Regions from separate parts of the Paenarthrobacter sp. NPDC089988 genome, predicted to be linked through region 2. Evidence: predicted binding sites of a transcription regulator. Region 2 holds the regulator's gene; each other region holds the start of a gene.

Region 1 (7,273 bases), on a different contig from region 2:
CGGCCTCGCGCGTGGGCACGGGATGGAGTGGGATGACGGCGATTCTGTGAGTTTCCTGATAACCATGTAGACTCCGCTCATCGACGCGGCGGTCGCGTCTCATTTTCTGGGGGTCCCATGGGTTCTATCGCGTCTGATTCAACTGTGTCCGGAATTGGAAAGTCACACTTGAAACGCACGACGGCGGCGCTCGCCGTTGTTGTTTCGCTCGCAGTTTCGCTGCTGGTCGGGTCGCCGGCAGTGGCCGACGTTTACGGCGGAGACATACCTGTTGGAACCGCTCCGCATGCCATTGCTGTCGATGATGACGGCAAGGTATTCGTTGCCACGGATTCGGGCCTCTCAATCATCGATAAGGACACGCGCAAAGTCACCACAGTGGACGTCGGAGGTCTTCCTCAGGACGTAGCCGTGTTCCGCAATTGGGTCTATGTGAGCGTGTCTGCCGGCGTTGGCAAAGCAGGCAGCATTGCCGTTCTCGATAGCCAAACAAACAGTGTTGTTCGAACAGATCCAACGGGCGTGGACCCCCGGCACGTCGTGGTCAACCAGTGGAACGGGAAGGTCTATGTTGCCTTCAAAACTGGTGTAACAGTGATGGGCGTCGGCGATCCAACGAAAACAGTGACCCTGCTGGCGCCCCCTAAGGACATGACCGTCAACTCAACGAACAACAACGTCTATGTCGCCAACGGCAACTCGGTCACCGTGATTGATGGAGCCACCAGTGCGAAGACCATCGTTGACCTGGGTGCCTCGGTGCAGGCTGTCGAAGCGAACCGCTACACCAACAAGATTTACGTCACCACCACAGGTAAGAACAGCTCTGCCGTAGTGCTGATCGATGGCATGACGAATGCCACCACGACCGTGCTTGAGACGTTCAAGAAGCTTGGCGACATCTTCAGTGACGGGAACGGCCGTGTCTACGTTGCCTCTTCCAACGGGAGCGAGGGTGGCTCAGTCATGGTGTTTGACGCCGAACTCAAGCGAAGGGTCGCCGAAGTTGGAACCAACGGTCCGTCCGGCATTATGGCGGGGGACAGATATCGGGCCAAGGTGTTCGTCCCGAACCTCGCAGGGGGAGCCACAGTCATTGACTACGCAAACGTCACCGCCACTATTCGGACAGGTAGCAATCCAGTAGCCGCTGCTGCCGAATTGGATGGGGGCAATGCGTACATCGCCAATAAGGGAAGTAACTCGGTGACGGTTATTGACACGTCCCTTCAGGCGCCGATCAAGAATGACTTCAATAACGACCGAAAGACTGACGTCTTGGCCCGGGATGCTGCGGGAGCGCTCTGGCTTTATCCCGGGGACGGCTCCGGCGGCTGGTTGCCCCGTGTCCAAGTGGGCTCCGGCTGGAACATCATGACGGCGTTGATCGCTCCTGGTGACTTCAATGGCGACGGCCTCCCAGACATCCTGGCCCGCGACAGCGCTGGAGTTCTGTGGCTGTATCCGAGTAACGGTTTTGGTGATTGGCTGCCGAAGGTCCAAGTCGGTTCGGGCTGGTCAGGGATGACTGCCCTCGCATCGCCTGGTGACTTCAACGGCGACGGCAAGGTGGATGTACTCGCCCGCGACACCGCTGGCATCTTGTGGCTCTACCCGGGCAACGGCTCCGGTGGTTGGTTGGCGCGGGTGCAGGTCGGATCAGGCTGGTCCGGCATGTCCGCTATCACCGGCGTTGGCGACTTCAACGGCGACGGCACGGCTGACCTTGCCGCTCGTGATGGTGCCGGAGCCCTGTGGCTCTACCCCGGCAACGGTTACGGTGGATGGCTGCCCCAGCGGCAAATCGGGCAGGGCTGGAACGTCATGAACACCTTGGTGAGCCCCGGTGACTTCAACGGCGACGGCAAGGCGGACCTTCTGGCCAGGGACTCTGTGGGCTCGCTCTGGTTGTTTGCAGGCAGCGGCGGTCCGTCGTGGCCGCTCTCCACGTGGGTTGGTCAGGGCTGGCAAGGCATGACGGCCATCTTCTGATGTTTCACGAGGGGGCGAGCTCTCAGCACTCATTCCCCTCCCCGCGCCCGCTTCAAATCCTTCCTTAGTCCACGGTTGTCCGCCCGCAACTCGAGGTTGTCCTCGGTGAGCCCACGGTTGTCCTCCACCAGCCCGCGATTCGTAGCTTCCAACTCCAGCACCAGCTTCACGCCGGCCAGGTTGAGCCCCTCGTCCAGGAGCACCCCGATCCGTCGCAGTGTCACCAGGTTCCGTTCGCTGTAGCGCCGCGTGCCGCCGTCGGTCCTTTCGGGAGTGAGCAGCCCTTTGCGCTCATACAGGCGGATGTTCTGTTGACCCATGCCCACTAGTTCGGCCGCTACGGAGATGGCGTAGACCCCCAGGTCGTCCCGCGAAGCAGCCGCGCCGGAGCCGCCGCCCGGCGCCGGACCAGCCAAGCCGCCGTCGTGCGCTTCCGCCGGAAAACCTGCCACGAAACCACTCCCAAAAATCTCCAAAAAATCCACTTGCAGCCCTCGTAGCTGAGTGCTATAAAAAATCTATACCAGCCAATACAGATCAGGAAGGCTGGCACCACAACAGAATCAGCATCAAGATCCAAAGGAGTGAGAACCACATGCTGATGCGCACTGACCCGTTCCGCGAATTCGACAGGCTCGCCCAACAGGTTTTTGGCACAACAGCACGGCCTGCCGGGATGCCGATGGACGCCTGGCAGGACGGCGAGGAATTCATTGTTGCTCTCGACCTGCCCGGAGTAAGCCCCGAGTCGATTGAGCTGGACGTGGAACGCAACGTCCTCACGGTCAAGGCGGAGCGGAAGTCGCCCGCCGGAGAAGATACGGAACTGATCGCCGCCGAACGGCCCCAAGGTGTCTTCAGCAGGCAGCTCATCCTCGGCGACACCCTGGACACGGACGGCGTCAACGCCAGTTACGACGCAGGCGTCCTGACCCTCCGCATCCCCGTCGCCGAAAAGGCCAAGCCGCGACGCATCGAGATCAGCTCCACCGGACAACGTCAGGAGATCAACGCCTGATAGTTCGCTTCGCGGAGGCCACGCAGCCAACGCGAAGCGTGCAAGCGGGAGAGCATCCGACCGGCCGCATCGGAGAAATGGGCGCAGGCTTCGCGCCACGCCATAGCGCTTGTTGCGCAGAGGAAGCGCGGCCCCCGACGTTGCCTCCCGAAAGGATGGCCCCCGGCCCTGACACGTTCAGGCCGCCGGGGGCCATCTCCCAATCAACCGCACGTCCACCGGGAACCGGCCTTGGTGAATGAACCTGATTACTACGCGATCCTCGGTGTGGCGCCAACCGCGTCGGCGCGCGAAATCGCCCGCGCATACCGCGCCTTGCTGCGGCAGCACCACCCGGACATCCGCCAAAAGACGCACGACGACGGTGCCTCCGAGGCGCTCGACCTCCAGCAGTTGCACGCCGTCATGCAGGCGTACGTCGTTTTGTCGGACCCAGTAAAGCGGGCGGCTTACGACCGGGGTCGCACGCGCGGGTCCGGAACTCCCGTCAGCGTTCGCGTCCATCGAACGACGGCGGGGCCCGCACCTGGGCGGGAGCAGCAACCCCTCAGCTTCGGACCTACCCGCTGGTCACCACTCCGCCGTACACATCCAAGGAGACCCACATGAGCGCCTGGCGTTCCTACGACAGCCACCTGATGCCCGCCTTTTACGAGCGCTTTGAGGAACGCTGGGGCAAGGGGACGGCGCCGTTCCTGGACCCCGAAGTACATGAGCAGCCCATGCCCCGCGCCCAGTGGATCAACGTGGATACGGGTGCAGCGGTGGCCGTTGTTCCCATCTGGACGGACGATCCGGAGCATCGTTCCTTCGGCGTCTTCTACCTCCCGCCAGCGGGGGACATCTGGATCCTCCGGCCGGGGCCAACCACGTTCATGGAGCCCGGCAGCGGTTCATCGCGCGACCAAGTCTCCTTGCGCAACGATGCGTTCAAGAAGGCCGTCAATCATGCCAAGGAGTTCATCTACGGGCCGCAGCCGTGAGGGTCGCCGCCGTCGAGCGACCGCCTCTGGGCCGATGGACGAAGCGAATCCGGGCGGATCGAGGCAGCCTAGGCGGAGTGCGCTATGACCGGCGCACCAGGCGATAGAGGGCTGCGGCGGCGATGCCGCCGGCAATTGGGGCAACGACGAAAACCCAAAGCTGACCGACTGCCCAGCCGTCGGCCCAGAGGGCCGTCGCAATGGAACGTGCCGGGTTCACCGACGTATTCGTTACAGGGATGCTGATGAGGTGAATAAGAGTCAGGGTTAAGCCGATGGCCAGGGCTGCGAATCCTGGCGTTGCCCGCTTCTCCGTGACGCCAAGGATGATCAGAACGAAAACTGCGGTCAAAACGAATTCGATGACCAGTGCCGAACCAACCCCAAACCCACCGGGGGAGTGATCACCGAAACCGTTTGATGCGAATCCGCCAGCACGTGCGGCCGCAAAGAAGCCGTCGGGGCCACCGGTTGCAATCGCGGCCAGCACGCTTGATGCGGCAGCGGCGCCCGCAATCTGGGCAATCACATAGGCCGGGATGTTCTTTGCGGGGAAACGCCCTGCAACAGCCATGCCGATGGTTACTGCCGGGTTGAAGTGCCCACCGGAAATGTGTCCGAAGGCGTACGCTCCCGCCACGACGGTAAGTCCGAAGGCCAGCGACACTCCCAGAAATCCAACGCCCAGGGTGTTTGACTTGTCCGGGAAATTTGCCGCGAACAAAGCCGTGCCTACGCCACCAAACACCAAGATAAATGTTCCGATGGCCTCGGCGCCCAGTTTGGCAGCCAAGGTTGGGGCGGGTTCCAGGTCATGTCGATGTGGAAGTGTTGTGGCTTTTTGGCTGACCATATTGGTCCTTTCAAACTGAAGGTCTATGTATCGCTTCGAAGGCAACCACGAAGGTGGAGGCCCTCCGTGAAGGAACTTTCGGGGGCTTCGTGGTTTCGAGTTGCCGGAGGTAGTGGCTGCGCTACTGCTGGGGGGTGTCTTCCGCGGGACCAACTTCTTCATTTTCGCCGTCGATATGTGACACGAAGTCCGAGGCCGCACCTTGAACGAGCTCAACCTGGCTGGCGAACTTGCCGTCTGTCTTTTCGTCCACGAAATCGCCGACTTTTTCGATTCCGTCCTGGATGGCTTCTTCGTTGCCTGCGATGAGGTCCTGGGCCTTGCCCTGCAAATTTTCAAAAAGTCCCATGGGTGTCTCTTTTCTCTGCCATTGTCCTAAAGGGGCGGAGTTGCCCCAGCAGATAAGTCCGGTGGGGGCGGGATTCGTGACGCGGTCCGACCGTGATTTCGGACTCTCATCAAGCTTTGAATGTCCCGCAGGTCGGAGAGCACTGTCCTGCAACGCGGACAAACAGCCAGATGGCTCTCAGCGCGGTTCCGTTCCGAGGACCCGATGGTCTTCCTGGCGAGCCTTGCGAGTAGCCAGCGGACCCTGGCACATTTGTCTGACTCGGCAGCCCGAACATGCTGCTGCAGGTAGGCGACCCGTAGCCCCTCCCTTGCCCGGATGAGCAACGAGGCAACCGCGTTTGGACTCACTCCAAGCATTGCGGCAACCTCAGCGTGACGCATGTCCTGCAGCTCGATGCATTTCAGGACCGTTTGCCAACGCGCCGGAAGAGACCGCAGCGCTTGCAACAGCATGGTGGAGTCTTCTTTCACTGTGGATTGTTCCGCATGCGGATGAATTGGTTCCAGAGCCCGGTCGCGCTCCAGAGCCTTGCCGCGACGGGCCAGCTGGTTTCGGCGATGGGCCATGCGGCGGGTAATAGTGAGGACATAGGACTTGAAGTGCTCCCGTGGTCCCGTCCCGACCGCGAGCGCCCGGAAGACCTCCAGGAAAGCTTCGGCGACGACGTCTTCGGCATCATTTCTATTGTCGGTTTCCTTGAGGGCCACGAATGCGACCGCTTTTCGATGTCGACCGTACAGTTCATCGAAGGCCGCCCGGTCTCCGTTACGAACAAGCTCCATGAGCTCCTTGTCATCGAGCGCCGCGTAGCGGGACAGTACAGGCAGGACCTGTGCGAGCATGGCATTTCTTTCAGGATGGGGAAGACAGTGGCCCCAAAACTAGGGCTCGCGTGATTGAATTCACGGCAAACGCAGGAAAAACCGGAAAGTGCACCAGCGATGCAGGATTTCGATCTGGACGAGCGCGATCTGCGCTTGTTGCATGCCCTCCAGGTGAGACCAAGGGCCTCGTGGACGTCCCTGGCGCCCATCGTGGGTGCCGATGCGGTGACCTTGGCCCGGCGGTGGACTGCTTTGCAGCAGGACGGCCTGGCGTGGATGACGTCCTATATTGGGGCCGGTACGAGGTTCGTTGGCGCCATCGTCGAAGTGGACTGCAAACCAGCTGCGCTCCCAGCCATTGTCGATGACCTTGCGAGGATCCATGAGGTGATCAGCGTCGACCAGACAGCGGGTGGACGCGACCTTGTTATCACCGTGCTCTGCCGCAGTGATCCTGAACTTTCAGCGTTCCTTGTTGACAGGATTCCTGGGGTGCCAGGCATCCGAGGTACGCGCACGCATCGAGTCATCACGTTGGTTACAGATGCCCAACGCTGGCGACTGCGTGCGTTGGGTGAGGAAGAGGTGAAGACTCTGGAACGGGCAGTTCCCCCGTTGGGTCCCGCGCCGTCTGCCTTACCCACAGATGTGGAGGAAAAGCTGATCCGCATGCTCTTGGTCGATGGCCGGGCCTCGGTTGCAGACATCGCTCAGTGGTTGAACATTTCGCCTGCCCGGGCAAAGAATGCCTTGTCGAACGTGTTGGGCCACCAGCGGGTGGTGGTACGGCTGGAGGTTGCGCGGACCTTCACGCCGTGGCCCATCAGCGTTTGGTATTTCCTGCGTGTCCCGACCACCAAGGTTGAGTCTGTCGCGGTCAGCCTTGCTGGCCTGGACGAAGCGCGCTTGGTTGTTACCACCGGTGGTCTCTACTCGCTGGTTATGTCGGTGTGGCTGAGGCGGGTGGAAGACATGACCCGGTTGGAAAAGCAGATGGGCCAACGGTTTCCCTACGTTGAGATTGTTGACCGATCCATTGTTCTTCGCACCCCCAAACATGTGGGCAAGAGGCTCGCCCCTGACGGGAGACGGATCGTCTAGGGAATACGCTTGGGCTTTTCCGGAGATGCCTCAAGAGGCGCCCACGATTGCCTACTGTCCTGCCCAACGACGCACCGTGCTATTGACAAGGCCAACCAGGACGGCAGTCCACCAGCAGCCCTGGGACACAGCTGCAGCAATCATGATCCG
Region 2 (7,273 bases):
GCGCCGTCAAGTTCAACGGGCGCAGCACGGACAGCTCCATGCCCGTGAACTGGCAAATCCTGCAGGACAACGGCGGCACCAGGACCAGCCTGCTCACCGGCCAGGTGAAATCCACCGGTGAACCGGGACAATTCGGCGTCTTCACCTTCAGCGCCACGCTGAAGCCCGGCCGCTACGAGCTTCGCGTGACCCAGGTGGACAGTTCCGGGCAGGCCGACGAATCGACGCTGGACACAAGGCTCTTCAACGTCAACTGACGGCCCTCGGTCAAGCCTCCTGCCAGCGCCCCAGGACATCGCTCGCCAGCACGACGGCGGCAGGCCCGGCCGTCGATGACCTCAAGACATGGTGGCCCAACAGGGCCGTCACAGCACCCGCATCACTAAGGCGCGTCACTTCGCGCGGCGATATGCCACCCTCCGGTCCAACGATCAGCAGGACTTCCCGGGGCGCGTCGGGGCCGGCAACAGCCAGCTGGGCCGCGTCTTCCAGGACGGACCGTAATCCGTTCTTTGCATCCTCATGGAGGATGACGGCCACGTCTGCCCCAGCCACTGCCTTGGCCAGCGATACGGAGTCCACGATGGACCTGACCTCGGGGATCCAGGCGCGCCGGGCCTGCTTGGCAGCGGCCGTGACCACTGACTGCCACTTTGCATGGGCCTTGGCCGCACGGTCGCCCTTCCACCGCACGATGGAACGTTCCGCCTGCCAGGGAATGACAGCGTCGATGCCGAGTTCCGTGGCGGTCTCGATGGCGAGCTCGTCCCGGTCTCCCTTGGCCAGTGCCTGCACCAACACCAGCCGCACCCGCGGTTGTTCCTCGAAGACCACGTCCGTTGCCGTCACCGAAAGCGAGCCTTGGCCGGCGTCGGACACCTTGCCAGTGAGCCGGGCGCCCGACCCGTCCGCGAGATCCACGGATTCGCCGACGGCCAACCGCTTCACTGTCACGGCGTGGCGGGCTTCCGGACCCTCGAGGATGAACACGGATCCGGGCCCCAGGCCGTCCAGGCTCCCGGCAGGGGTGAAGAAGACGGGGTTGCTCACCGCTACAGGTTACCGAGCTTGTCCCGGAGCTTGGCGAACATGCCGCCACTGGCCACGAGCTTGCCTTCCGTGAACTGCTCACCGCGCAATTTCGCAAGCTGCCTCAGCAGGTCTTCCTGCGCGGCATCCAGCTTGACCGGCGTCTCAACATGCAAGTGCACCTTGAGGTCTCCCCGGCCGTAGCCACGAAGATGGGTAACCCCCAGCCCGCGCAGGGTAATGATTTCACCAGACTGCGTACCGGCCTTGACGTCGATTTCCTGGGCACCATCGAAGGTCTCCAGGGTCAGTTCCGTTCCCAGGGCGGCGGCCGTCATGGGCACGCTCAGGGTGGCGTGCAGGTCGTCGCCTTCGCGGATGTACGTGGAATCGCTGTTGACGCGGATCTCAACGTAGAGGTCGCCGGCGGGGCCGCCGGCAGGACCTGCCTCACCCTGGCCGGACAGCTGGATGCGCGTTCCCGTTGCCACGCCCGCCGGCACCTTGATGGTCAGCGAGCGGCGGCTGCGGATGCGGCCCTGGCCACTGCATTCGTTGCAGGGGTCCTTGATGATGGTGCCAAAGCCTTCGCAGGACCCACACGGGGCCGTGGTCATGACCTGGCCCAGGATGGAGCGCACTGCCCGCTGGACCTGGCCGCTGCCACCACAGATGTCGCAGCGTTCAGGGTGAGTACCGGGACGGCAGCAGCTGCCATCACAGGTGGGGCAGACAACCGCCGTATCGACTTCGAGCTTCTTGTTGACGCCGAAGACTGCGTCCTTGAGATCGATGCGGACGCTGATGAGGGCATCCTGGCCGCGCCGGACCCGTGAGGCAGGGCCTGCGTGTCCCCCGCCGCCACCGCCAAAGAAGGTATCGAAGATGTCCTGGAAGGCAAAGCCCTGCCCGGAGTACCCGCCACCGAAGCCGTTGTCGGTTCCATTCTCATTGCCGGTGGCGTCGTACACGCGGCGTTTCTGCGGGTCGGACAACACTTCGTAAGCGTGCGTCACGGCCTTGAACTGCTCAGCGACGTCCTCGCCCGGGTTCACGTCCGGGTGCAGTTTTCGCGCCAACTTGCGGTACGCCTTTTTGATCTCTTCTCCGGTGGCTTCCGGGGAGACTCCCAAAACGTCATAGTGGCTGCTCAAAGTCAGTATCTCTTCCTTGTTGTCCTGCGGTTCTTGCGTCGGTGGCTGGTGTCAGCCGCCGAGAATACGGGAAAGGTAACGGGCCACGGCGCGCACAGCGGCCATGGTGGTGGGATAGTCCATCCGGGTGGGCCCCAGGATGCCTACCTTGGCACCGGAGCCGTAACCCGTCGCGACCACTGAAGCCTCGGAGAGCCCGTCGTACGGGTTCTCCCGGCCGATGCTCACGGTGACCCCTCGCGGATCATCGCCCATGTCCGACAACAACCGAAGCATCACGACTTGTTCCTCAAGGGCCTCGAGTACCGGGCCGATGCTTAAGGGGAAGTCCACGTTGGAGCGGGCCAGGTTGGCCGTGCCCGCCATCAGGATGCGCTCTTCGCGGCTGGTATCGCTGAGGGACTGGAGTCCGGCGGCGAGGACCTGCGCCACCCCGCGAAGCTCCGGCCGGCACAGGGCCACAACAGAGGGCAGCACCTGCGGCAACAGCTCCAGCGGGGTGCCGGCAATGCTGCCCAGGAACCTTGCCCGCAGGGCCAGCAACGACTCGTTGGTGACCTCGGTTCCGGCATCGATGACTTTCTGTCCCACGCTGCCGGTGTCCGCGATCATGACCACCAGCACCTGCTTGGGTGCCAGCAGCACGAACTCCACATGCCGGACCAAGGCCCGCTTGGAGTGCGGGTACTGCACCACTGCCACCTGGTTGGTCAACTGCGACAGGAGCCGGACTGTCCGCTCCAGGATGTCGTCAAGATCGTCGGGGCCTTCAAGCAAGGAATGGATGGCCCGACGCTCGGCGGCCGAAAGCGGCTTCACCTGGGAGATCCGGTCCACGAACAACCTGTAGCCCTTGTCCGTGGGAATACGGCCCGCGCTGGTGTGCGGGGCGGCGATGAGGCCTTCCTCTTCAAGGACGGCCATGTCGTTCCTGATGGTGGCACTTGAAACGCCGAGGTGGTGCCTCTCCACCAGTGCCTTGGAGCCGACAGGTTCCCGTGAGTGCACGTAGTCCTCGACGATGGCACGCAACACTTCCAGCTTGCGTGGCTCACTCATGTGCAACACCTCCTGTCGACGCTCCGAATCCGGGCTGCCCAGCGTGGGATGGACCCGGATTGACCATGGCTTTTAGCACTCAACATGCCTAAGTGCTAACAAGTCTAGTATGGGCCACCCCGTTGCTAGCATTGAAAACGCCCGCGGATGACGTCCGGGGAGCCGGCTCCACCCGTTACCGGCCCATCAAACCCAGCGCGAAGAGGTATGAAGTCCTTGGCTTTCGACACTTGGGGTCCGCAGGACCTTTCCGCACCCGTCAAACAGAAGCTTCCCGAAGTGCCTGTCCAGCGCGGGATGGTCCTGGAAGACGTCCAATCCGGGTGGGTGGGCGAGGTCGTCCGGGTAGAGAAGTCCGGCGGAATGCACATCGTGTCGCTTGAGGACCGACGGGGCAAGACCCGGTCCTTCCAACTGGGGTTCGGTTTCCTTCTGGAAGGCCAGGCCATCCGCCTGCTCCCTCCGGCCGCAAGGCAGCCGGCCGGCGCTGTGCAGCCCGGCAGGACGGCGTCGGGCTCTGTCAAAGTCCAAGGCCAACGCGCACAAGTGGCAAAGGCAAGCCGGATCTGGGTGGAAGGCAAGCACGACGCCGAACTCGTGGAAAAGGTCTGGGGTGACGACCTCCGGGTGGAAGGCATCGTCGTGGAGCCGCTCCATGGCGTGGACGACCTCCGGTCCGCCATCGCCGCCTTTGGACCCGGTCCGCAGCGCAAGCTCGGTATCCTGGTTGACCACTTGGTGGCCGGTTCGAAGGAGTCCCGCATTGCCGCCCAGGCCATGCAGGTACCGGGAGCCGCGGGAAACGTATTGATCGTGGGACACCCCTACGTCGATGTGTGGCAGGCGATCCGCCCCAAGGTACTGGGCATCGAACAGTGGCCTGCCGTGCCTCGCGGCACGGACTGGAAGACGGGAATCCTGCGGGCCTTCGGCTGGCCGCACGAAACGGCGGAGGACATCGGGCTCGGCTGGCAGCGATTGCTCGGGGCAGTACGTACCTACGCGGACCTGGAAGCCTCCCTTCTGGGGCGCGTGGAGGAAGTCATCGACTTCCTGACCGCCCCCTGAGCCGGGACACCTGCCCGTTTCGGGGGCGGATGGTCCCTGCAGGGAGTCCGGACCCAGTATTCTGGGACAGCAACACCGCATTTTTACAGCAAAGGGAAGACACCGTGGCAGAGAACGCTCCAGAAGAACAGGGCAGGGCCGCAGGCCAGCCCCAGTACCATGGTGCACCTGCGAATGCACTGCCCCTCACGGCAAGCGAAGACCGGCAGTGGGCCACGTTGGCGCACTTCGGTGGAATCCTCGGTTGCCTTCCGTCATTGCTCATCTACTTGATCTTCCGCGAGCGTGGGCCATTCACGGCACAGGAGTCCAAGGAAGCCTTGAACTTCACGCTTCCGCCCACCATCGCCGCTGTCCTGGCGAACATCCTGGTGCTGCTGCCGGTTGTGGGCAACATCTTCGCGGTCATCGCAACGGCCATCTGGGTGGCCCTTACGTGCTTCTCCGTTTCCGCAGGCATCCGGGTCAACCACGGCCAACCCCACCGCTACCGCTTCAACCTGCGCTGGATCAAATAGCGCCCGGGCCGGTCAGTCCGGCAGGATCCTGCGCACCACTGCGTCCGCCAACAAGCGGCCCTTGAGGGTCAGCAGCAAACGACCCTTGAAGGCGGCAGCGGGATCCACCAGGCCATCGGCAATCAGCCCGGCCATGGCGTGCCTGCCCACTTTGTCCAAGGCATCCACGTCCAATCCCGAACCGAGGCGCGCCTCAAGCATGATGCGCTCCACCTCCCGCGTACCGGCGTCGAGGGTTTCCCTGCCCGCAGCAGGCGACGTTCCAGCTGCCAGCCGTGAAGCGTAGGCGGTGGGGTGCTTGACGTTCCACCACCGGACACCGCCAACGTGGGAGTGGGCTCCGGGTCCGATCCCCCACCAGTCATCGCCCCGCCAATAGGCGAGGTTATGGCGGCAGGCCTGTTCGGGAGTCCGGGCCCAATTGCTGACCTCGTACCAGGTGAGGCCCGCCGCTGAAATCAGCTGGTCGGCGAGCTCGTACTTTGCTGCGTGGTCGTCGTCGTCGATTCCCGGCACTTCCCCGCGCCGGATCTGGGCAGCGAGTTTGGTGCCGTCCTCAACGATCAACGCGTACGCACTGATGTGGTCCGGATTGTAGGAAAGGGCGGTTTCCAAGGACAGCCGCCAGTCGTCCATGGATTCGCCCGGGGCGCCATAGATCAGGTCGAGGCTTACCGCGAGGCCCGCCTCCCGTGCCCACTGGACCACCAGCGGGACCCTGCTGGGGGTGTGGGTGCGGTCAAGGACCTTGAGGACATGCGGCACAGCGGACTGCATGCCGAAGGACACGCGGGTAAACCCGGCATCCGCGAGCACTTGGAGGGACTCGGGGGTGACGGAATCCGGGTTCGCCTCGGTGGTCACCTCTGCGTCCGGCTCAATTCCCCAGTGCCCGACGGCGGCACGCAGGATCCGTGCCAGGTCTTCCGCCGGGAGCAGCGTAGGGGTGCCACCGCCGAAGAAGACGGTACTGAGGGGCCGGGATGGAACGCCGGAAGCCTCCAGCGCGCGGACCGCGAAATCCACCTCGGCAACGGCTGTGCCGGCATAGGCATCCTGCGACGCACCGCCACCCAGTTCGGTGGCGGTGTAGGTGTTGAAATCGCAGTAACCGCAGCGGACCGCGCAGAAGGGAATGTGGACGTACAGGCCGAACGCGCGCTGTCCGATTCCGTCCAGCACCTGCGGAGGCAGTATGCCGTCCGCAGGTGCGGGGTCGCCCAGGGGCAGGACGCTGGGCATCTACTTCTTTGCCTTGTCCTTCGATTCGTCCGTGGTAAGGGCAGCGATGAAGGCCTCCTGCGGAACTTCCACACGGCCAACCATCTTCATGCGCTTCTTGCCTTCTTTTTGCTTCTCGAGCAGCTTGCGCTTACGGGTGATGTCACCGCCGTAGCACTTGGCAAGGACATCCTTGCGGATGGCCCGGATGTTTTCGCGGGCAATGATCCGGGAACCGATCGCAGCCTGGATGGGAACCTCGAACTGCTGCCTGGGAATGAGTTCACGGAGCTTCCCGGTCATCATCACACCGTAGGCGTAGGCCTTGTCACGGTGCGTGATGGCGCTGAACGCGTCAACCTGTTCACCCTGCAGCAGGATGTCCACCTTCACCAGGTCGGCAACCTGTTCGCCGTCGGCCTTCCAATCCAAGGAAGCGTAGCCACGCGTCTTGGACTTCAACTGGTCGAAGAAATCGAACACAATTTCAGCCAGCGGGATCCAGTAACGCATCTCAACGCGGTCCTCGGACAGATAGTCCATCCCCCGCATCTGGCCCCGCCTGTTCTGGCAGAGTTCCATGATGGCGCCCACGAATTCGTTGGGAGCCAGGATGGTGGCCGCCACCATCGGTTCACGGACCTCGCTGACCTTCCCGGTGGGGAACTCCGAAGGGTTGGTCACGGTGGCAATGGACTTGTCTTCGAGGGTGACTTCATAGACGACGTTCGGTGCCGTGGAGATGAGGTCCAGGTTGAATTCGCGTTCAAGGCGCTCCCGGACAATCTCCAAGTGGAGGAGGCCGAGGAAGCCGACACGGAACCCGAAGCCCAAAGCGGCGGACGTTTCCGGCTCGTAGACCAGGGCGGCGTCGTTCAGCTTGAGCTTGTCCAAAGCCTCGCGAAGGTTGGGGTAGTCCGTTCCATCCAACGGGTAGAGGCCGGAGAACACCATGGGCTTGGGGTCCTGGTAGCCGCCAAGGATCTCCGTGGCCGGCTTGGCAAGGTTGGTGACGGTATCGCCCACCTTCGACTGGCGGACGTCCTTGACGCCGGTGATCAGGTAACCCACTTCGCCGACGCCCAACCCCTTGGACGGGACCGGCTCAGGAGAGCTGACACCGATCTCCAGGAGTTCATGGCTCGCCCTGGTTGACATCATCTGGATGCGCTCACGCGGGCTCAGTTGGCCGTCAACAACCCGCACGTACGTCACCACGCCGCG
Region 3 (7,273 bases), on a different contig from region 2:
CGCGGTTTTCGTGGGTGTACTGGGCGGCGGACCGGGGGCTTCCGCCCTCGCCTTTGCATCCAACATGCTGATCAGTCTCCTGGCGCGCCAGTTGATTCGCTGGCGGACACCGGACTTCTTTGTCACCATGGCGAGTTCATTCGTGGTCACCTTTGTTGCCCTGATGCTGCGCTGGGCAGGCGCGGACATCGCTCCGTCCATTGTGGTGGCCGGCGGTATCCTGCTGCTGCTCCCGACGGGCAGGCTCGTCTCGTCGGTACAGGATGCGATCAACGGCTTCCCAGTGACAGCGGCCGGCCGTTTCCTCTCCACCCTGCTCACCTTCGGTGCCATCGTGGCAGGCATTGGCGTCGCCGTCGTGGTCGGAACGCTGATGGGCAGCCAGGTCCTCGACGTCACCAATACCTTCCCACCCGCCTACCCCCTGTGGGGGCAAGCGATCCTGATCGCGATCGCCGTGGTGGCCATCGGCGTTACCGAACAGACAAAAATGCGGCTGTTACTCCCGACGGCGGCAGTCGGCTTGGTGGGCTTCTTCGTTTTGTGGGGGGTTGGCGAACTCGGTCTTGGCGACCGCTTGTCACCCGCCATTTCGGCAGTGGTCATCGGTCTGCTGGGTCGTGTGGTCGCCCTGAAGCTTGGCGCTCCACAGTTGGTGGTCGCCGTTCCTGCAGCCTTGATCCTGCTGCCGGGCCTGACGATCTTCCGGTCGATGTATGCACTGACCGTCGAAGGGGGCGACATCCTCGCGGGTGCGGGCGGGATGCTCAACGCCGGAGCCATTGTCCTCGGTGTGGCCGCAGGAATCGTGCTCGGCGACAACCTTGCCAGGCCACTGACGAAGGGCCTGTCCAGCAACGAGCGGCGGAGGGTTCGGCGCCGCTAGATCTTGCTAGATCTTCCCGACGGGCAGTTTCTTCTCGGCCTGGAACACTTCCTCTACCCGGCCCTGTGCCCAGTATCCGGACAGGGACACCTGGGAGCGTTCCAGGCCGTGCTGCACGAAGAAGATCTCACGCAGGCCTTTCATATAGCCGCGCTCTCCGTGTGCGAAGACATCCACTCGTCCGGGCAGCCATTCGAGGTTGCGGAGGGCGTCGAGCAGGATCTCGCTGGATCCGGCCGGCACTCCGTTGCGCTGCAGCCAGTGCAATTCCACGCCCGACGGAGCAGCGATGGGCAGGATGTCCTCGGCACTGTCCACTTCCAGGAAGGCGAATCCGCGGGCGTCCGGCCCCAGCGCCTCAATGCATGCTGCGATGGCCGGGATTGCGGCGTCGTCGCCGGCGAACAGGTACCAGTCTGCGTCGGGCGACGGGTTGTACGCGCCACCGGGGCCGGTGAAGACCAGCCTGTCTCCGGGTTCTGCCGCGGCGGCCCAGGGACCCGCGAGCCCTTCGTCGCCGTGGACCACAAAGTCTATGGCCAGTTCCTGGGCTGCCAGGTCCACCCAGCGGATGGTGTACGTCCGGGTGTGCGGCCACTGCTCCCGCGGCATGGTCTCCCGGATGGCCCAGAGATCCAGCGGCAGTTCGTAGTCCACGCCGGGCTGGGGGAAGACGATCTTCACGTAGCGGTCCACGAACTCGTTGTTCGCGTAGTCGCTGAAGCCGGGCCCGCCCGCTACGATCCGCACCATGTGCGGCGAAAGGCGTTCCTTGCGCAGCACCACCAGGTTGGTCTGGGGTCGTGTTTGGCGGTTGGCGGACGACGTCACAGGAAGAGCAGCAGGCATGAAGGTAAGCCTAAGCTAATTGGCTGCACGCGGCCTGGGTATGAGTCGAAAGTTACACCCAACCCTCTCTCACCGAATGCCCCCCTTCTGACGGACCCTCTCTCACCGACCGCCCGCTTTTGGCCGACGCTCTCTCACCGACCGCCCGCTATTGGCCGACGCTCTCTCACCGACCGCCCCCTTTTAGCCGACGCTCTCTCACCGACCGCCCGCTATTGGCCGACGCTCTCTCACCGACCGCCCGCTATTGGCCGACGCTCTCTCACCGACCGCCCGTTTTTTAGCCGACGCTCTCTCATCGAACGCCCCTTTCTGACGGACCCTCTCTCACCGAATCCTGCCGAGCACTCGCCGGTGAGAGAGGGCTCGTGGAAATGGGTGGTTTGGTGAGAGAGGGCTCGTGGAAATGGGTGGTTTGGTGAGAGAGCGTCCGGGGTGGGGGCTAGAGAACGGGGAGTTCCCAATCGATTGGCCCGGCACCCTGGTCTGCGAGCAGGGCGTTGGTTCGGCTGAACGGCTTGGACCCGAAGAACCCCCGGGACGCGGACAGCGGACTTGGATGGACAGACACGATCGACGGCGCGCCGTTCAGCAACGGCCCCACGGACTCCGCGTCCTTCCCCCACAGGATCGCGACGAGCGGCTTCTGCTTTCCACCGGCGTCGGTGCGGTTCGCGACGGCGGTGACGGCCGCCGTCGTGATTGCCTCCCACCCCTTGCCGCGGTGCGAGCCGGCGTTTCCCGCCGCGACGCTGAGCACGCGGTTCAACAGCAGGACACCTTGGTCCGACCACGCTGTGAGGTCGCCGTGGATGCGCGGCGGCAGCCCCAGATCATCGTGGAGTTCCCGGTAGATATTGGCCAGGCTTCGCGGGATGGGACGGGTTTCGCGGGACACCGAGAAGGAAAGCCCGACGGCGTGTCCCGGCGTTGGATACGGGTCCTGGCCGAGTAGGAGCACCTTGACGTCCGCCAGGGGCTGTTGGAAGGCCCGCAGGAGGTTGGAGGCCGCCGGAAGGACCTGCGTCCCCTGTCCGGCCTGATTGGCCACGAAGGCCAACGCCTCGTAGAGCTCCCCCTCAACGGGGCGAAGGGCTCTTGCCCAGTCGGGAGCCATGAGTTCCTCGAGGGGCCTGTTGAGCAGCTCGCCGAAGTCCTGGATTGCAGTGTTGTCGGGTTCAAGGTCAAAGAGTGCATCCTCGCCAGTCACCCGGCCATTGTCCCTTGCCCGGGCTGCGCGGGCGAATGACAGGCTTGTTATTCGCCCGTAACATAGGGGGAGGACATTTTCCCCAACAAGCGTCGAAGGAGTGTGCCGTGGCCGAACCAGCACCGGAACCGATGGCGCCGCAGGCAACGGGTTTTGCCCTGGAAGACCTTGCGGCCGGCGTCCGCAGCGACTCGCCGTTGAGCGAGCGGGACCAGCAGATGCTGGCCTTGGAACGGCAGTGGTGGAAGTACGCGGGAGCCAAGGAACAGGCTATCCGGGAACTCTTCGATCTCTCAGCCACGCACTACTACCAGATCCTCAACGCACTCATCGACACCGAGGACGCATTGGCGCACGATCCCATGCTGGTCAAGAGACTGCGTAGACTACGTACGTCCCGCCAACGCGCGCGGACAGCGCGGCGCTTGGGGTCGGACGCGTAAATCGCCAGGCTGATCTGTCAGCAGCAACCAGCAAGGACAACGCTTCACCATGACCAAATTTGCCAAGGATGAATTCGACCGGGTCCCGCAGAACGCGTCCCGGCAAGGCGTGCACCGCGACGCCACGGAGACAGCCCGCCCCACGTTGTGGCCTGTCCTGACCGTGGGAGCTGTTGCCCTGGTGCTCGGCCTGGTCGCTTTCCTGATCCTGCCGCGTCTTGGTTTCGTGGCTCCCGTTGCATCGTCCAGCACTTCCGCGCCGGCGTCGCAGCAGAGCGAGCCGGCGCCTTCGGCGACTCCCTCCGAGACGGGCAGCGCCCCCATCGCCTCGGGTGAACCCACGCCCTCCGAGTCTGCGTCGACAATCCCGTCTACGGCCCCGCTGGACAAGACCACGGCGGTGGCCGTTTACAACGGCACCGCGACGGCGGGCCTCGCCAGCCGCGTCGCCGGAATCGTCCAGGGTGATGGTTGGGCACTCGGCACCGTCGGAAACTGGGGCGGGCTGCCGCAGCAGACTTCGGTTGTGTTCTACAACGCCCCGGACCAGAAGGCGAACGCCGAGGCAGTTGCCGCCCTCCTGCGCATCACCTCGGTAGTGGAGTCCCCGGAAGTCCAGCAGCCGCTGGTGGTTGTTGTGGGACCCGGCTACCAGTAAGCCCGTGCGCTCCAGCCATCCCGGTTAAGCCTCAATAACAAAAACGCTGCCCTGCCTTCGGGCGGCAGCGCGGGTGCCGTGACTGTGGTTACAGTGGATTGATTCCGGTACGGAGATCCCGGCAACCGGTCTTGGCAACTGTGAAAGTGTGGGCATCATGGCTTTGGGAACCGTCAAATGGTTCAACGCCGAAAAAGGGTACGGCTTCATTACTGTGGACGATTCCGGCGATGACGTCTTTGTGCATTGGTCGGCCATCCAGATGGACGGTTTCCGCGCGCTCGAAGAGGGCCAGCGCGTTGAATTCGAACTCGGCGAAGGACTGAAGGGCCCGCAGGCGGAGAGTGTCCGCGTCGCCTGACCCGGAATCCAGTTCTCCGCTGTGGGCTGAAACTGCCCGGATGTATGGCGCAAGGTGGCGCCCCTGCTTGCACTCTCCACGGTCGAGTGCTAATTATTGATTTAGCACTCCCACGCATCGACTGCTAATTCCGGCCCGTTCGCGGCGCCGTAGGGATGGTAGTCGGCGCCGGGAGGATCAAGAAACACCCTGGTGGGGTGAGGTCCGGAGCGCGCGGCATACAGAGGTCGCAAGCAAAGGATCGTCCGTCGCGGGCATCCCACCTGACAGGTACCTTCTTAACGACTGTCCCGAAAGGACTACCGCCGTTATGGCCAAGATCATTGCATTTGATGAAGAGGCACGCCGCGGCCTCGAGCGGGGCCTGAACACCCTTGCTGACGCCGTCAAGGTCACCCTCGGCCCGCGTGGACGCAACGTCGTCCTCGAAAAGAAGTGGGGCGCCCCCACGATCACCAACGATGGTGTTTCCATCGCCAAGGAGATCGAGCTGGACGATCCTTACGAGAAGATCGGCGCCGAGCTGGTCAAGGAAGTTGCCAAGAAGACGGACGACGTCGCCGGTGACGGTACCACCACCGCTACGGTTCTCGCCCAGGCACTGGTCAAGGAAGGCCTGCGCAACGTTGCCGCCGGCGCCGACCCGCTGTCCCTCAAGCGCGGCATCGAGAAGGCCGTTGACGCTGTCATCAGCGAACTGCTGGCCTCCGCCAAGGAAATCGAAACCAAGGAAGAGATCGCCGCTACGGCTTCCATCTCCGCCGGAGACCAGGAAATCGGCGCCCTGATCGCTGAAGCCCTGGACAAGGTGGGCAAGGAAGGCGTTATCACGGTCGAGGAATCCAACACCTTCGGCCTGGAGCTCGAACTCACCGAAGGCATGCGCTTCGACAAGGGCTACATCTCCGCTTACTTCGTCACCGACGCTGAGCGCCAGGAAACGGTCCTCGAAGACCCGTACATCCTGATCGTCAACTCCAAGATCTCCAACGTGAAGGAACTCGTTGCGGTCCTGGAGAAGGTCATGCAGTCCAACAAGCCGCTGCTGATCATCGCCGAAGACATCGAGGGCGAAGCCCTTGCCACGCTGATCGTCAACAAGATCCGTGGCACCTTCAAGTCCGTTGCCGTCAAGGCTCCGGGCTTCGGTGACCGCCGCAAGGCACAGCTCGCCGACATCGCCATCCTCACCGGCGGCCAGGTCATCTCCGAAGAGGTTGGCCTCAAGCTGGAGAACGCTGGACTGGAACTCCTCGGTACCGCCCGCAAGGTTGTTGTCACCAAGGACGAGACCACCATTGTCGAAGGTGCCGGCGACGCCGAGCAGATCGCAGGCCGCGTTGCCCAGATCCGCTCCGAGATCGAGAACTCCGACTCCGACTACGACCGCGAGAAGCTGCAGGAGCGCCTGGCCAAGCTGGCCGGCGGCGTTGCAGTCATCAAGGCCGGTGCCGCAACCGAAGTTGAGCTCAAGGAACGCAAGCACCGCATTGAGGACGCTGTCCGCAACGCAAAGGCTGCCGTTGAAGAAGGCATCGTCGCCGGTGGTGGCGTTGCCCTCATCCAGGCCGGTGCCAAGGCATTCGCCAACCTGAACCTTGAGAACGACGAAGCAACCGGCGCCAACATCGTCAAGGTTGCCATCGACGCTCCGCTGAAGCAGATTGCTTTCAACGCCGGCCTCGAGCCGGGCGTTGTTGCCGATAAGGTCCGCGGCCTGCCTTCCGGCCACGGCCTGAACGCTGCTACGGGTGTTTACGAGGACCTGCTGGCTGCCGGCGTCAACGACCCCGTCAAGGTCACCCGTTCGGCCCTCCAGAACGCTGCTTCGATCGCTGGTCTGTTCCTGACCACCGAGGCTGTAGTTGCCGACAAGCCTGAGAAGAACGCTCCGGCTCCGGGCGGCGACGAGATGGGCGGCATGGGCGGCTTCTAAGCCTCCTGTACTGCAGCATCACGCTCAGAACGCACGACGGCGGTCCTCACCTTTGGTGGGGGCCGCCGTCGGCGTTTCACCGCCGGGGGATTGGCCGCCGAATGCGTGGGAACACGCCCCATTCGCAGGGAGAGCTACAGCGTTCCGGCACGCTTCCCACGACCTCGCGGGGTTCCCGGGGCCGCTAAAAGTGTCAGTGCAGTCTGGCAGGATTAAAGGCATGACGATTATTGCTGCCGCCGATGGCTCTGCCCTCGGCAATCCTGGGCCGGCCGGTTGGGCCTGGTATGTTGACGATTCCTGTTGGCGCGCAGGAGGTTGGCCGCACGGCACCAACAACATGGGCGAGCTCATGGCTGTCCTTGACTTGTTCCGTTCCACCGCGCACATCCCGCACGAGGAATTGCGGATCCTTTGCGACAGCCAGTACGTCATCAACTGCGTCACCAAGTGGATGCCCGGATGGAAGCGGAAGGGTTGGCGGAAGGCCGACGGCAAGCCCGTGCTCAACGTCGACCTCCTGAAGGACATCGACCAGGCGATTGTTGGCCGCAAGTACACGTTCGAGTGGGTCAAGGGCCATGCCGGCCACGAACTCAACGAAGCTGCCGACGAACGCGCCCGTGCCGTGGCAGCGGCCTATCAGCAAGGTGTGGCAGCCCCGGGTGGTCCCGGCTTCTCCGGCGCCGCTGGAACTGCCGCAGAGCCCTTGCCGGTCCCAGCATCAGTTGCCGGCCCAGCATCAGCCGTGCCCACATCCAGCCCCCTCCCGGCCTCGCGGCTGGACCGGGCACCCCGCCTGCACTCCGAGCCCACGCTCTTTGGAGAGTCGGGAATCTTTGGCCAGGCCGACCTCTTCAGCGAGCTCGAGGACGCCGCAGCAACCCCGGAACTGTCAGCCGAGGAAGTAGTGGTGGCCCTCGAACGCGA

The links. The regulator HrcA, encoded in region 2, represses chaperone genes, less so after heat shock. The targets are predictions, from matches to a motif close to TTNGCACTCGNNNNNNNCGAGTGCNAA.
Region 1: a site for HrcA is predicted at 2,477-2,503, ahead of ACIPV6_RS08250 (Hsp20/alpha crystallin family protein). Genes of this name have one in related genera too.
Region 3: a site for HrcA is predicted at 4,509-4,535, ahead of groL (chaperonin GroEL). Genes of this name have one in related genera too.

Annotation. Positions count from the first base shown of each region.
Region 1 is NZ_JBIVGD010000005.1:11,229-18,501, forward strand. It holds gene ACIPV6_RS08235 (FG-GAP-like repeat-containing protein) at 1-50, shown strand, start outside; gene ACIPV6_RS08240 (FG-GAP-like repeat-containing protein) at 169-1,992, shown strand; gene ACIPV6_RS08245 (MerR family transcriptional regulator) at 2,022-2,444, opposite strand; gene ACIPV6_RS08250 (Hsp20/alpha crystallin family protein) at 2,588-3,010, shown strand; gene ACIPV6_RS08255 (J domain-containing protein) at 3,245-3,619, shown strand; gene ACIPV6_RS08260 (hypothetical protein) at 3,616-3,993, shown strand; gene aqpZ (aquaporin Z) at 4,076-4,786, opposite strand; gene ACIPV6_RS08270 (antitoxin) at 4,968-5,195, opposite strand; gene ACIPV6_RS08275 (RNA polymerase sigma factor) at 5,222-6,040, opposite strand; gene ACIPV6_RS08280 (Lrp/AsnC ligand binding domain-containing protein) at 6,140-7,123, shown strand; gene ACIPV6_RS08285 (hypothetical protein) at 7,175-7,273, opposite strand, start outside.
Region 2 is NZ_JBIVGD010000001.1:382,779-390,051, reverse strand. It holds gene ACIPV6_RS01855 (GerMN domain-containing protein) at 1-257, shown strand, start outside; gene ACIPV6_RS01850 (16S rRNA (uracil(1498)-N(3))-methyltransferase) at 268-1,050, opposite strand; gene dnaJ (molecular chaperone DnaJ) at 1,053-2,183, opposite strand; gene hrcA (heat-inducible transcriptional repressor HrcA) at 2,235-3,242, opposite strand; gene ACIPV6_RS01835 (DUF3097 domain-containing protein) at 3,459-4,310, shown strand; gene ACIPV6_RS01830 (DUF4870 domain-containing protein) at 4,415-4,828, shown strand; gene hemW (radical SAM family heme chaperone HemW) at 4,841-6,070, opposite strand; gene lepA (translation elongation factor 4) at 6,071-7,273, opposite strand, start outside.
Region 3 is NZ_JBIVGD010000011.1:15,832-23,104, forward strand. It holds gene ACIPV6_RS13885 (threonine/serine exporter ThrE family protein) at 1-886, shown strand, start outside; gene ACIPV6_RS13890 (siderophore-interacting protein) at 893-1,735, opposite strand; gene ACIPV6_RS13895 (uracil-DNA glycosylase) at 2,178-2,945, opposite strand; gene ACIPV6_RS13900 (DUF3263 domain-containing protein) at 3,053-3,388, shown strand; gene ACIPV6_RS13905 (LytR C-terminal domain-containing protein) at 3,438-4,046, shown strand; gene ACIPV6_RS13910 (cold-shock protein) at 4,204-4,407, shown strand; gene groL (chaperonin GroEL) at 4,718-6,343, shown strand; gene ACIPV6_RS13920 (RNase H family protein) at 6,564-7,273, shown strand, end outside.